One region of the Tersicoccus mangrovi genome, then DNA from elsewhere that is predicted to be linked to it. Evidence: riboswitches for the same ligand, from Rfam matches in the RefSeq annotation. Region 1 holds a riboswitch; the other holds the start of a gene.

Region 1 (5,043 bases):
CGACCGACGATCAGGCGGTCCCGCCGGCGCCGTTCAGCAGCTCGGCGAGGACGGTGGCGTGGCTCAGCTCGACCTCCTTGGCCGAGGTCAGCAGGGTGACCGTGCCGCTCAGCTCCCGCAGCGTCCGCAGGGCCTCCCGCTGCTTCTCCCCCGCCAGTTCGGCGTGGTAGCGGTCGGTGAACTCGGCGTACTTGTCGGGGTCGTGTCCGTACCACTTGCGCAGCTCGTTCGACGGAGCGACGTCCTTCAGCCACACCTCGACGCCCACCGCTTCCTTCGTCAGTCCACGCGGCCAGAGCCGGTCGATGAGGATCCGGTGACCGGCGTCGTCGCCGGCGTCGTACACCCGGGCCACGAGGTACCGATCGTGCGTCGCCATGCGGTCAGCCTGTCATGCCCGCCGCGTCGTCGCCCGGCGCGTGACCCGCCGTGAACCGCCGCTCCCCCTGCCGGCCTGGAATCAGCCGCGGTACCAGTCGCACCAGGATCACCAGGACGACGAGTTCGACGAGCGTCTGCGTCACCACCACGCCCGGCACCACCGCCAGGTCCCCGGGAAGCCCGAGGGTGACCGGCAGGACGACGAGGGAGTTGCGGGTGACACCGGTGAGGACGAGGGCGCGCCGGCCGCCGACGTCGAGCCGGGCGATCCGGCCGGCGAGCATGCCCACCGCCACCATGACGACGCCGAACAGCACGAAGACCGGCACGGCGAGCAGCACCGTCGCCGGCCGACTCACCACGCGCGTGATCTGGGAGGCGACGACGACCGCGAGCGTCGCCATCATCAGCGGCACCATCGCGACCGCCCCGCCGTCGAGGAGTGTGGTGGCCGCGCGGACGTTCCGCTCCCGTGCGGCCTGCGTCAGCCACGCCGCGGCCAGGGGCAGCACGATGAGGACGCCGAACGCGGTGACGAATGGGCCGACGTCCAGCCTGCCGAGGACGCCGGGGCCGACGGCGAGCGCCAGCACGGCCGGCACCACCAGCAGCTGGACGAGCATCAGCACCGGAGTCACCGCGACGAGCCGGTCAGCGGCCCCACCGGCCAGTCCGGTGAAAACGACGACGTAGTCGATGCAGGGCGCCAGCAGGACGACGAGGACGCCGAGCAGCAGGGCCGGCCGGCCGACGAGCGGCGCGGAGAGCGCGAGCGCGACGACGGGGACGGCGAGGAAGTTCACGGCCAGCACGGTGACCAGGAAGCGACGGTCGGCCAGCGCCCGGCCGATCCGCGCGACGGGCACGGCCAGGAACGTGGCGTACAGCAGCAGTGCCAGCACCGGCATGGTCAACGACTCGGCCGGCCCGGCGACGCCCGGGACCAGCAGCCCTGCGGCGGCGCCGACGGCGATCGACCCCAGGTACAGGGCCACCTGGTGCCGTTCCGTCCACGCCGCTCCCGTCATGCACTCCATCCTGCCGGGTGAATCCTGCCGGGGTGCCTCGCCGGCCCGGAACGCCGGCAGGCCCGGACCCCGTCGCACGGGATCCGGGCCTGCCGCGGTGAATCGCGAGATCAGGCGAGCACGTCCGCCGTCTTCCACAGCCGCTTGGTGGCCAGCGCGGCCCCCTGGCCGAGGGCCTCGAGCTTGGCGACGGCGATCTGCGGGTGCACGCGGCCGCCCAGCCCGCAGTCCGTCGACGCGATGACGCGTTCGCGGCCCACCAGCGAGGCGAAGCGCTCGATCCGGTCGGCGACCAGCTCGGGGTGTTCGATCACGTTGGTCGCGTGCGAGACGACGCCCGGGATGATCGACTTGCCCTCCGGCAGCTCCGTGTCCTGCCACACCCGCCACTCGTGCTCGTGCCGGACGTTGCCGGCCTCGAACGAGTAGGCACCGGCGTTGATCTGCAGCACCGTGTCGACGATGTCCTTGAACGGGATGTCGGTGGTGTGCGGGCCGTGCCACGAGCCCCAGCACACGTGCAGGCGGACCTTCTCCTGCGGGATGCCGCGCAGCGCCCAGTTGGTGGCCTCGATCCGCACCTTGAGGAAGTCGAGGTAGTCCTCGACCGTGGGCTCGGGGTTGATCTGGTCCCAGCTCTCGGCCAGCGACGGGTCGTCCAGCTGGACGGTCAACCCCGCCTCGACGATCGCGAGGTACTCCTCCCGCATGGCCTCGGCGGATGCCCAGACGAGTTCCTCGGGCGTCTTGTAGTAGTCGTTGCCGATGCGCGCGCACGAACCCGGCGAGAGGGAGGCGAGGAAGCCGTCCTCGACGCCGGCCTTCGTCAGGGCGGTCCTGAGGTTGGTGACGTCGGAGCGGACCAGGTCGTGGCCGGTGTAGGTCAGCGGGGCGACGACCTTGGGCTGGATCACGGGCTTGCGGCCGGTCAGGACCCCGCCGTTCGGATCGGTGTAGGCCTCGCGGAAGCGGGACCAGTCGCGGCGGTCCGGGAAGGACGTCAGGACGATGTTGCCGGGGCTGGACCGGTGCACCTCCGGGTCGGCCCAGCGGTCACCGCCGCGGCCCGCCTCCAGACCGCCGAGCCGGGAGAACGAGTAGTTCCACCAGGCGCCGTAGTCGACGTCGTTGCTCATCTCGTGGCCGTACTCTCCGTCGTTGGGGATGTCGATGCCGAGCTTCTTCTGCCGGGCGACGATGTCGACGACGGACGCCTCGAGCAGTTCGCGGAACTCGTCGGTGATCCCGTTCGCCTGCCGGGCCGCGTTGGCGGCGAGCAGCTCGGGGGTGCGAGGCAGCGACCCGGTGTGGGTCACGCGGATGTGGTCGGTGTTCACGGACATGGCAAGGCCACCTCTCCATCGGTCCTGGCAGTAGCACCGTGCCCGAGTCGGGGGGTTGCTGCGGCGTCGACGAGCCAGGTCTCTCGGCCGCTCCGGATGGTTACCCCGCCAGATGTACCAGAGCCGCGGCCGGGCACGCAAAGGATGTCGCCGTCCACCGACGCGGAGTTTCATCGCCCGTGCCGCGCGGCGGACTCGGGCCGGGTCGACCGGCCGCGGAGCAACGGCTACACCGAGTGTGACGGTTGTGACGGACGTGACTCGATTCCGGCAACGTCCGTCACTCTGGTCACACTCGGTGTGGTGATCGCACCGCTGCGACGGCGGAACCCGACCTCAGAAGCCGGCCGTCCTCAGAAGCCGGTGCGGCCGTACCCGACGACGTACTCCGCGCTCGTGGCGTCGCGGTAGGCGTAGCCGGCCGGCTCGTCGGTGCCCGGGACATCGGAGGCGTTGCCCCGCACGGCGGCGTCGTCTGTAGCGCCGTCGTCAGCGACCCAGGCCGTCGCTGCGGTAACCCAGCCGCGATCCGATCGGGGCCAGCACGCCGACGACGGGCCCGAACACGCGCTGCAGCGCCTCGGACGGCAGGGTGAACTCCGCCCGATGGGCGTGCGCCATCACCGCGAACTGGAACGGGTTGCGCGGGAGTCCGGAGCGCACCGCACGGCCCGCCGTGGCGACCGCGCAGAAGGCGGCGAAGTAGTCCTCGATTTCCAGGGCGGGGGTGAGCCGCACCCGGACATGGGACGCTTCCGTTCCGGCATTGCCCCACCGGTGCGGCGTGTTCGGCGGGATGGCGACGGCCTGCCCGGCGGTCACGGTGCTGCGTTCCCGTCCGTTGGTCAGGTCGAGAGCACCGCTGACCACGGTGAATCGCTCCTCCTGAAACGGATGGCGGTGGGCGAGCGCGACCTTTGCGCCGGAGTCGAGGTGCAGGTCGAACTCGCAGTACTCGCCGCCGGTCGAGTCGTGGGTGGCCCGCCACACGAACCGTTCCCCGGAGCGGGGATTGCTCATCTCGGCGCCGACGTCGACCATGCGGTGATTGTGCCCCGGCAGCCGGGGGTTGACCAGAGTGGTCCGTGGCCCCTGCCCCTTGAGTTCGGCCGTGTTGCGGGGCGGACTGGAGGTCATGACGACGCGTGTCGGCTACGAACGGCTGCGGCAGGTGCGGCGGGCGATGCTCGGTGGGCTGTCCGGCACGGTGGTGGAGGTCGGCGCCGGCGAGGGCCGCGACCTGGCGGATCTGCCGGGCTCGGCCGACTGGATCGGCATCGAACCGTCGTCGCGGGCGCGGCGCCGGCTGGCCGAGAAGGCTGCCGCCCGCGGCTTCCGGGCCCCGCTGGCGGCTCGGGCCGAGGCCCTGCCGGTGGCGGACGGCAGCATCGACGTCGTGCTCGCGGTGGTGGCGTTGTGCAGCGTCGACGACCTCGACCGCGCGCTGAACGAGGCGCGGCGAGTCCTCCGGCCGGGCGGACGGCTGGTGTTCCTGGAACACGTCGCGGCCCCGGCCGGAAGCGGGCTACGGGTGCTGCAGCGGGCGGCCACGCCCGTGACGGCGGCACTGGACCGCAACTGCCACCTGGCGCGGGACCCGCTCGCGGCGGCGGCGCGCACCGGCTTTACCACCGTCTCGGTGGACCGCTACGACGTGACCGGCCGGGTGCCGGGCATCGCTTGGCCGTTCGTGATGTACGAGGGCGCCATTTCGCCAGCTCGTCATTAGCTGTTCGATCCGGTACGGGAAATGGCTCCAGCGAGCATCTATTGACGAGCTGCCGGGCATGACCGGCCGCCCGCCGGCGTTGTCTCCTGCGGCACGCTCGTCCCTCAGCCTGAAGGAGTAGGCCATGACGCCCACCCCCGGAACCGATTCCCCGATCGCCGTCGTCGGCGCCACCGGCCAGCAGGGCGGGTCGGTGGTCGACGCCCTGCTGGAGCGCGGCGCGAACGTCCGCGCCCTCGTCCGCGACCCGCAGGCCAAGAAGGCGCATGCCCTCGCCGAACGCGGCGTCGAGCTCAGTCAGGGCGACGTCACCGACCCCGCGTCGCTGGACGCCCTGTTCGACGGCGTCTCCGCCGCGTACGCGATGACCACCATGGCCGGGCCTGACGGCATCCAGGGCGAGGTGACGTCCGGCATCGCGATCGCCGACGCCGCCGCCCGCGCCCGGCTGCCGCACCTCGTGTTCAGCTCCGTCGGCGGCGCCGAGCGGAACACCGGCATCCCCCACTTCGAGAGCAAGCGCCGTGTCGAGGAGCGCATCGAATCCCTCGGCCTGCACGCG
Region 2 (5,043 bases), on a different contig from region 1:
GTCCACCCAGTCGATCAGCTCCGCGGCGACGTCCTCGCCCGAGCCGACGACCACCGGGCCGAAGCCGCCGACGCCCACCCACTCCGCGAGCTGCCGGACGGTCCAGGGCGCGCCCGTGTCGCCGGAGGCCTGCTGGAACGTGGCGACCGCGGACTGGATGGCGTTGGACTGCACGTCGGTGCCGATCACGTCGTCGGGGTCGTAGGCGGACAGGTCCACGCCCATCCACCCGGAGATGAGCGCGAGCGCGCCCTCGACGTCGGTGTACGACCGGTACTCCGCGTACTTGGCCCGTGCCGTCGCGTCGTCCGGGCCGGTGACCACGGTGAGCATGGCGTAGATCCGCACGTCGCTCCGGTCCCGCCCGGCGGCCTCCACCGCATCGCGGATCCGGGCGATGGTCGCGGTGAGCTGCTCCCGGGTGGGGGCGGCGACGAACACGGCCTCGGCGTGCTCCGCCGCGAACCGGGTGCCGCGGGGCGACGCGCCGGCCTGGAAGATCACCGGCGTGCGCTGCGGACTCGGCTCGGTCAGGGCGATGCCGGGCACCGAGAAGTACCTGCCCTCGTGGCCGATCTCGTGCACCTTCGCCGGGTCGGTGAAGACGCCCCGCTCGGTGTCGCGGACGACGGCGTCGTCCTCCCACGAGCCCTCGAGCAGCTTGTAGATCACCTCGAGGTACTCGTCGGCGTGCTCGTAGCGCTCGTCGTGCTCGCGCTGGTCCGTCTGGCCCATGTTGCGGGCGGCCGAGGGCAGGTAGCCGGTGACGACGTTCCAGCCGACCCGGCCCTCCGTGAGGTGGTCGAGCGTCGCCAGCCGGCGGGAGAACGGGTACGGGTGCTCGTACGCGGTGCCGGCGGTGACGCCGAAGCCGAGGTGCTCGGTCACGGCGGCCATGGCGGAGACGAGCAGGAACGGGTCGTTGACCGGGACCTGCGTGCCTGCCCGCAGGGTCGCCTCGTTCGAGCCGCCGTAGACGTCGTAGGTGCCGAGCACGTCGGCGATGAAGAGGCCGTCGAAGAGGCCCTTCTCCAGGACCTGGGCCAAGTGCGTCCAGTAGCGCAGGGACGCGTAGTCGGTGGAGCGGTCCTGCGGGTGGCGCCACAGGCCGGGTGACTGGTGTCCGACGCAGTTCATGTCGAAGGCGTTGAAGCGGACGTGGCGGCGGGGTTCGGGGCTCATGCGTTCTCCTGGGGTCGGCAGGCGGTCTGGCGGGCGGTCGGGGCGGGCACGGGTTCAGCCGACGACGGTGGGCTGCCGGTCACGGGCGGCCCGGCGATCGGCGTCGGCCTCGCCGATGGTCCAGATCAGGGGCGGCTCGGTCCCGTTGACCTCCCGGTCGCCGACGATCCGCGCCTTGTAGATGAACGGGTTGTGGGTGGCGACGGTGCGGGCGTTGCGCCAGTGCCGGTCCAGCGCACGGGACTGGCTGGTCGAGGACGCGCCGAGCGCGTCGAACAGGGCTCCGGCGGCCTCGGGCACGAGCCGGCTGAGCACGATCTGCGCCTGACCCGTCTCCAGTTCGGTGGCGACCACCGCCTCCCGCTCCCGCGCTCCCCCGGTCGCCGCGAACGCGGCCTGGAGGCTGTGGGCCGCCCGCAGTGTCGTCGCCTCGGCGGCATACGCCTGGGCGCTGATCTCGCCGACGACGGCGAGGATCTGGGCGTCGTCCCGGACGAGGTCGGCGTTGCCGTGGCCGAAGACCCGGGTGCGGCGGCGCACCTGCTCGGCGGCGTCGACGACGACGGCCCGGCCGATCCCGGCCAGGGCGACGAGCAGCAGGTGCTGGTAGAGAGCCGTCTGATAAGGGAAGCGGTCGGCGAACGGGGAGACATTCGCGGGGTCGACGGCGGCGGCGGTGAACTCGGTGGTGCCGCTGCCGGTGAGCCGCTGCCCGAAGCCGTCCCAGTCGTCGTCGGTGCGCACGCCCGGCGTCGTCGTCGCGATCACGACCGAGACGTCGGTGCCGTCCGGGCGCCTGGCGGTAACGTCGATCCAGTCGGCGAAAATCGTGCCGGTCGTGTAGTACTTCCGGCCTGTCAGCGTCGGTCCGCTGGGAGTGTCCTCGAGGATCGTGGCCGTGCCGCCGGCGCCGGGCTCGGTCCAGGCATTGCCCGCGAGCTGCCCGGCGGCGAACCGCTCGAGCCAGACGCCGCGGTCCTCCCCGCGGCGGCGCCGGACCAGGTTCTCCTCGACGAGGGCGATGTGGGCACGCAGCGCCTGCGGGAGGTTGCTGTCCGCGGCGGCGAGCTCGATCAGCAGCGTCGTGAGCTCGGGCCAGGTCAGCCCGTCGCCGCCGAGCTCGACGGGAATCCGGACGGCGCCGAAGCCGGCGTCCTTGAGCCAGCCGATCTGCTCGGTGGGCAGTGTGCGGTTCCGTTCGCGGTCGAGCGCCCCGGCGGCGATGCGAGCGAAGATCGGCCGGTAGCGGGCAGCAGCCGTGGCGAAGGCGCTGCCGGTGGTGCCGGTGCCGGAGGCCGTCTCGGTGCTCTCGGTGATGGACGTTTCGGTCATGCGGGTCTCCCTCGTCGGGGCGCCCGGGAGCGGCGTACGCGGGTCGCACCCACCGCCGGGGCCGTGCTTGCCGCGCAGGGTGCACGACCGGATCCTCATCTGGGGCACCCCACCACGGGAGAGGGTTGCCGCCCGACCAGCCAGAGCTTCGCGTCGGGACTCGTGATCTCGCTCCCCCATCGTGGCGGACCGCGGGCGGCGCGCGGAACTGCTGTGACGGCGTGTGAAGGGCGGCGGGCACAAGCCACAGGCTGTGACCGCCGGGCATGCGCGTGGACTGCTTGATCAATCGTTCGAACGTGTGTTCGAATGAGCCCATGCGTTGGGAAGGTCAGACGATCGCGGCGGAGACGGCCGCCGCGTCCCCCGAGATCGAGGGGCAGATTCCCGGAGTGCGCCCCACGCCGGCCCTGCTTCCGCTCGCCGGCCTGCAACGATCGGTCCGCACGCCCGAGTTCGCCGGCATCACCTTCCACGAGGTGCACGCGAAGAGCCTGCTCAACCACGTCCCGGCGACGTCGGCCATGCCCTTCGCCTGGACCATCAACCCGTACCGCGGCTGCTCGCACGCCTGCGTGTACTGCTTCGCCCGCAAGACGCACACCTATCTCGACCTCGACGCGGGCCCGGACTTCGACAGCCAGCTCGTCGTGAAGGTCAATGCCGTCGAGGTGCTGCACGCGGAGGTGCGACGCCGGTCCTGGGCGCGCCCCCACGTCGCCCTCGGGACCAACACGGACCCGTACCAGCGGGCCGAGGGACGGTACCGGCTGATGCCCGGGATCATCGGCGAGCTCGCCGGCTCCGGCACCCCGTTCTCGATCCTGACCAAGGGCACCCTGCTGGCGCGGGACCTGCCGTTGCTGACCGCGGCGGCGAAGGACGTGCCGGTCGGGGTCGGCATCTCGCTGGCGATGGTCGACCCGCAGCTGCAACGGCGCGTCGAACCGGGCACCCCGACCCCGGCGGCCCGGCTCGACCTGATCCGGCGGCTGGCGGACGCCGGGATGCCGTGCGGGGTGATGGCGATGCCGATCCTGCCGTGGTTGACCGACACCGATGAGGCGCTCGACGGCCTGTTCGGCGCGCTCGCCGCGGCGGGGGCGAGCGGGGTGACCGCCGGGGCACTGCACCTGCGGCCGGGTGCCCGCGAGTGGTGGTTCACCTGGCTCGCCGCCGAACACCCGCAGCTGGTCGGCCGGTACCGCCGGCTCTACGGGGGCGGCACGTACGCGACCAAGGAGTACACCACCTGGCTGGCCGGCCGGCTCCGCTACTTCCGGCGCCGGCACGGCCTGGGCTCGTCGGCCCGGTTCTTCCGGGACGAGCCCGAGTCGGCGGCCATCGCCGGTGCCCGCGACGACCGCCGACTCCTCGACTACGGACCCCACGAGCTGGCTCGGCACGACGCTGTCCCGCCCTCGATGCCGACGACATCCTCGGCAGCGGAGCCCGAGCAGCCGGCACTGTTCTAGCGTCCTCGGCTTCCGTGTCTCGCCGGACAACGGGAAGCGCTGTCTCCGCCTTGGCGTCAATCGGCGGTTCCCCGGGAACGGCGGCTCCCGATCGGTGAGCCCGCGGTTCCCGCCCGGAAGCGCGGCCTTCCATCGCTGAGTCAGCCGGTTCCCGCCCGATGACACGCCCCTCCATCGCTGAGTTAGCGGTCACCGCCCGAAAGCAGGGCTCAATGAGCACCCCTTTCGGGCGTGAGCCGCTAACTCACGGATGGACCGCCCAGCAGAGCCGCGCTCGCCGCTACGCCGCGGCACCACCGACCCCGTCTTCGCTGAGTCAGCCGGTTCCGCCCGACAGTGCGGCCTTCCATCGCTGAGTTAGCGGTCACTGCTCGAAAGCACGCTCCTCCATCGCTGAATTAGCGGTTACCGCCCGAAGGCAGGGCTCAATGAGCACCCCATTCGGGCGTGAGCCGCTAACTCACGGATGGACCGCCCAGCGGAGCCGCGCTCGCCGCGACGCCGCGGCACCACCGACCCCGTCTTCGCTGAGTTAGCGGTCACCGCCCGAAAGCGGGGCTCTTTGAGCACCGCTTTCGGGCGTGAGTCGCTGACTCACGGGTGGAGACACGGACGGCCGGCAGAGCCGAAGTGCGGCAACTCCACTACCGGGCGGTACGCAGGGCGGCCAGCCGTTCGAGCAGCGACTCGACGATCGGCAGGTCCGCGGGGATCCAGGGCAGGGCGGTGACGGCGGCGGGGTCGTCCAGGTCCACCCAGCGCAGCTCGTCGTGGTCCTGAAGGGCGGCCGGCTCGTCCGACGTCGTGGCGATCCAGACCCGCATCACGGCGGTGCCGGACAGCGGCCACCCCTCGGGCGAGGGCCCGGGCAGCTCCTCGTGCAGGACGGCAGCGACGCCGAGCTCCTCGTCGAGTTCGCGGACGAGGGCGTCCGGCCCGCTCTCCCCCGGTTCGACCTTGCCGCCGGGGAACTCCCACTGCCCCGCGAGCGCCGCGGGAGCACTGCGCCGGGCCGCCAGCAGCCGCCGTGGACGCCGGACGTCGTCGACCAGGG

Evidence for each region. Region 1 has a riboswitch for S-adenosylmethionine ahead of V6N00_RS04595 (cobalamin-independent methionine synthase II family protein). Riboswitches for the same ligand answer to the same signal wherever they lie in the genome.
Region 2: linked by a shared signal. The riboswitch ahead of V6N00_RS15590 (acyl-CoA dehydrogenase family protein) and the one ahead of V6N00_RS04595 (cobalamin-independent methionine synthase II family protein) in region 1 are both predicted to bind S-adenosylmethionine.

Annotation. Positions count from the first base shown of each region.
Region 1 is NZ_JBAJMW010000002.1:168,647-173,689, forward strand. It holds gene V6N00_RS04585 (DUF488 domain-containing protein) at 11-379, opposite strand; gene V6N00_RS04590 (arsenic resistance protein) at 384-1,409, opposite strand; gene V6N00_RS04595 (cobalamin-independent methionine synthase II family protein) at 1,520-2,752, opposite strand; SAM riboswitch class I at 2,765-2,855, opposite strand; gene V6N00_RS04600 (cupin domain-containing protein) at 3,242-3,889, opposite strand; gene V6N00_RS04605 (class I SAM-dependent methyltransferase) at 3,888-4,481, shown strand; gene V6N00_RS04610 (NmrA/HSCARG family protein) at 4,606-5,043, shown strand, end outside.
Region 2 is NZ_JBAJMW010000009.1:60,418-65,460, forward strand. It holds gene V6N00_RS15585 (LLM class flavin-dependent oxidoreductase) at 1-1,182, opposite strand, end outside; gene V6N00_RS15590 (acyl-CoA dehydrogenase family protein) at 1,237-2,514, opposite strand; SAM riboswitch class IV at 2,573-2,682, opposite strand; gene V6N00_RS15595 (Rv2578c family radical SAM protein) at 2,832-3,989, shown strand; gene V6N00_RS15600 (NUDIX domain-containing protein) at 4,634-5,043, opposite strand, start outside.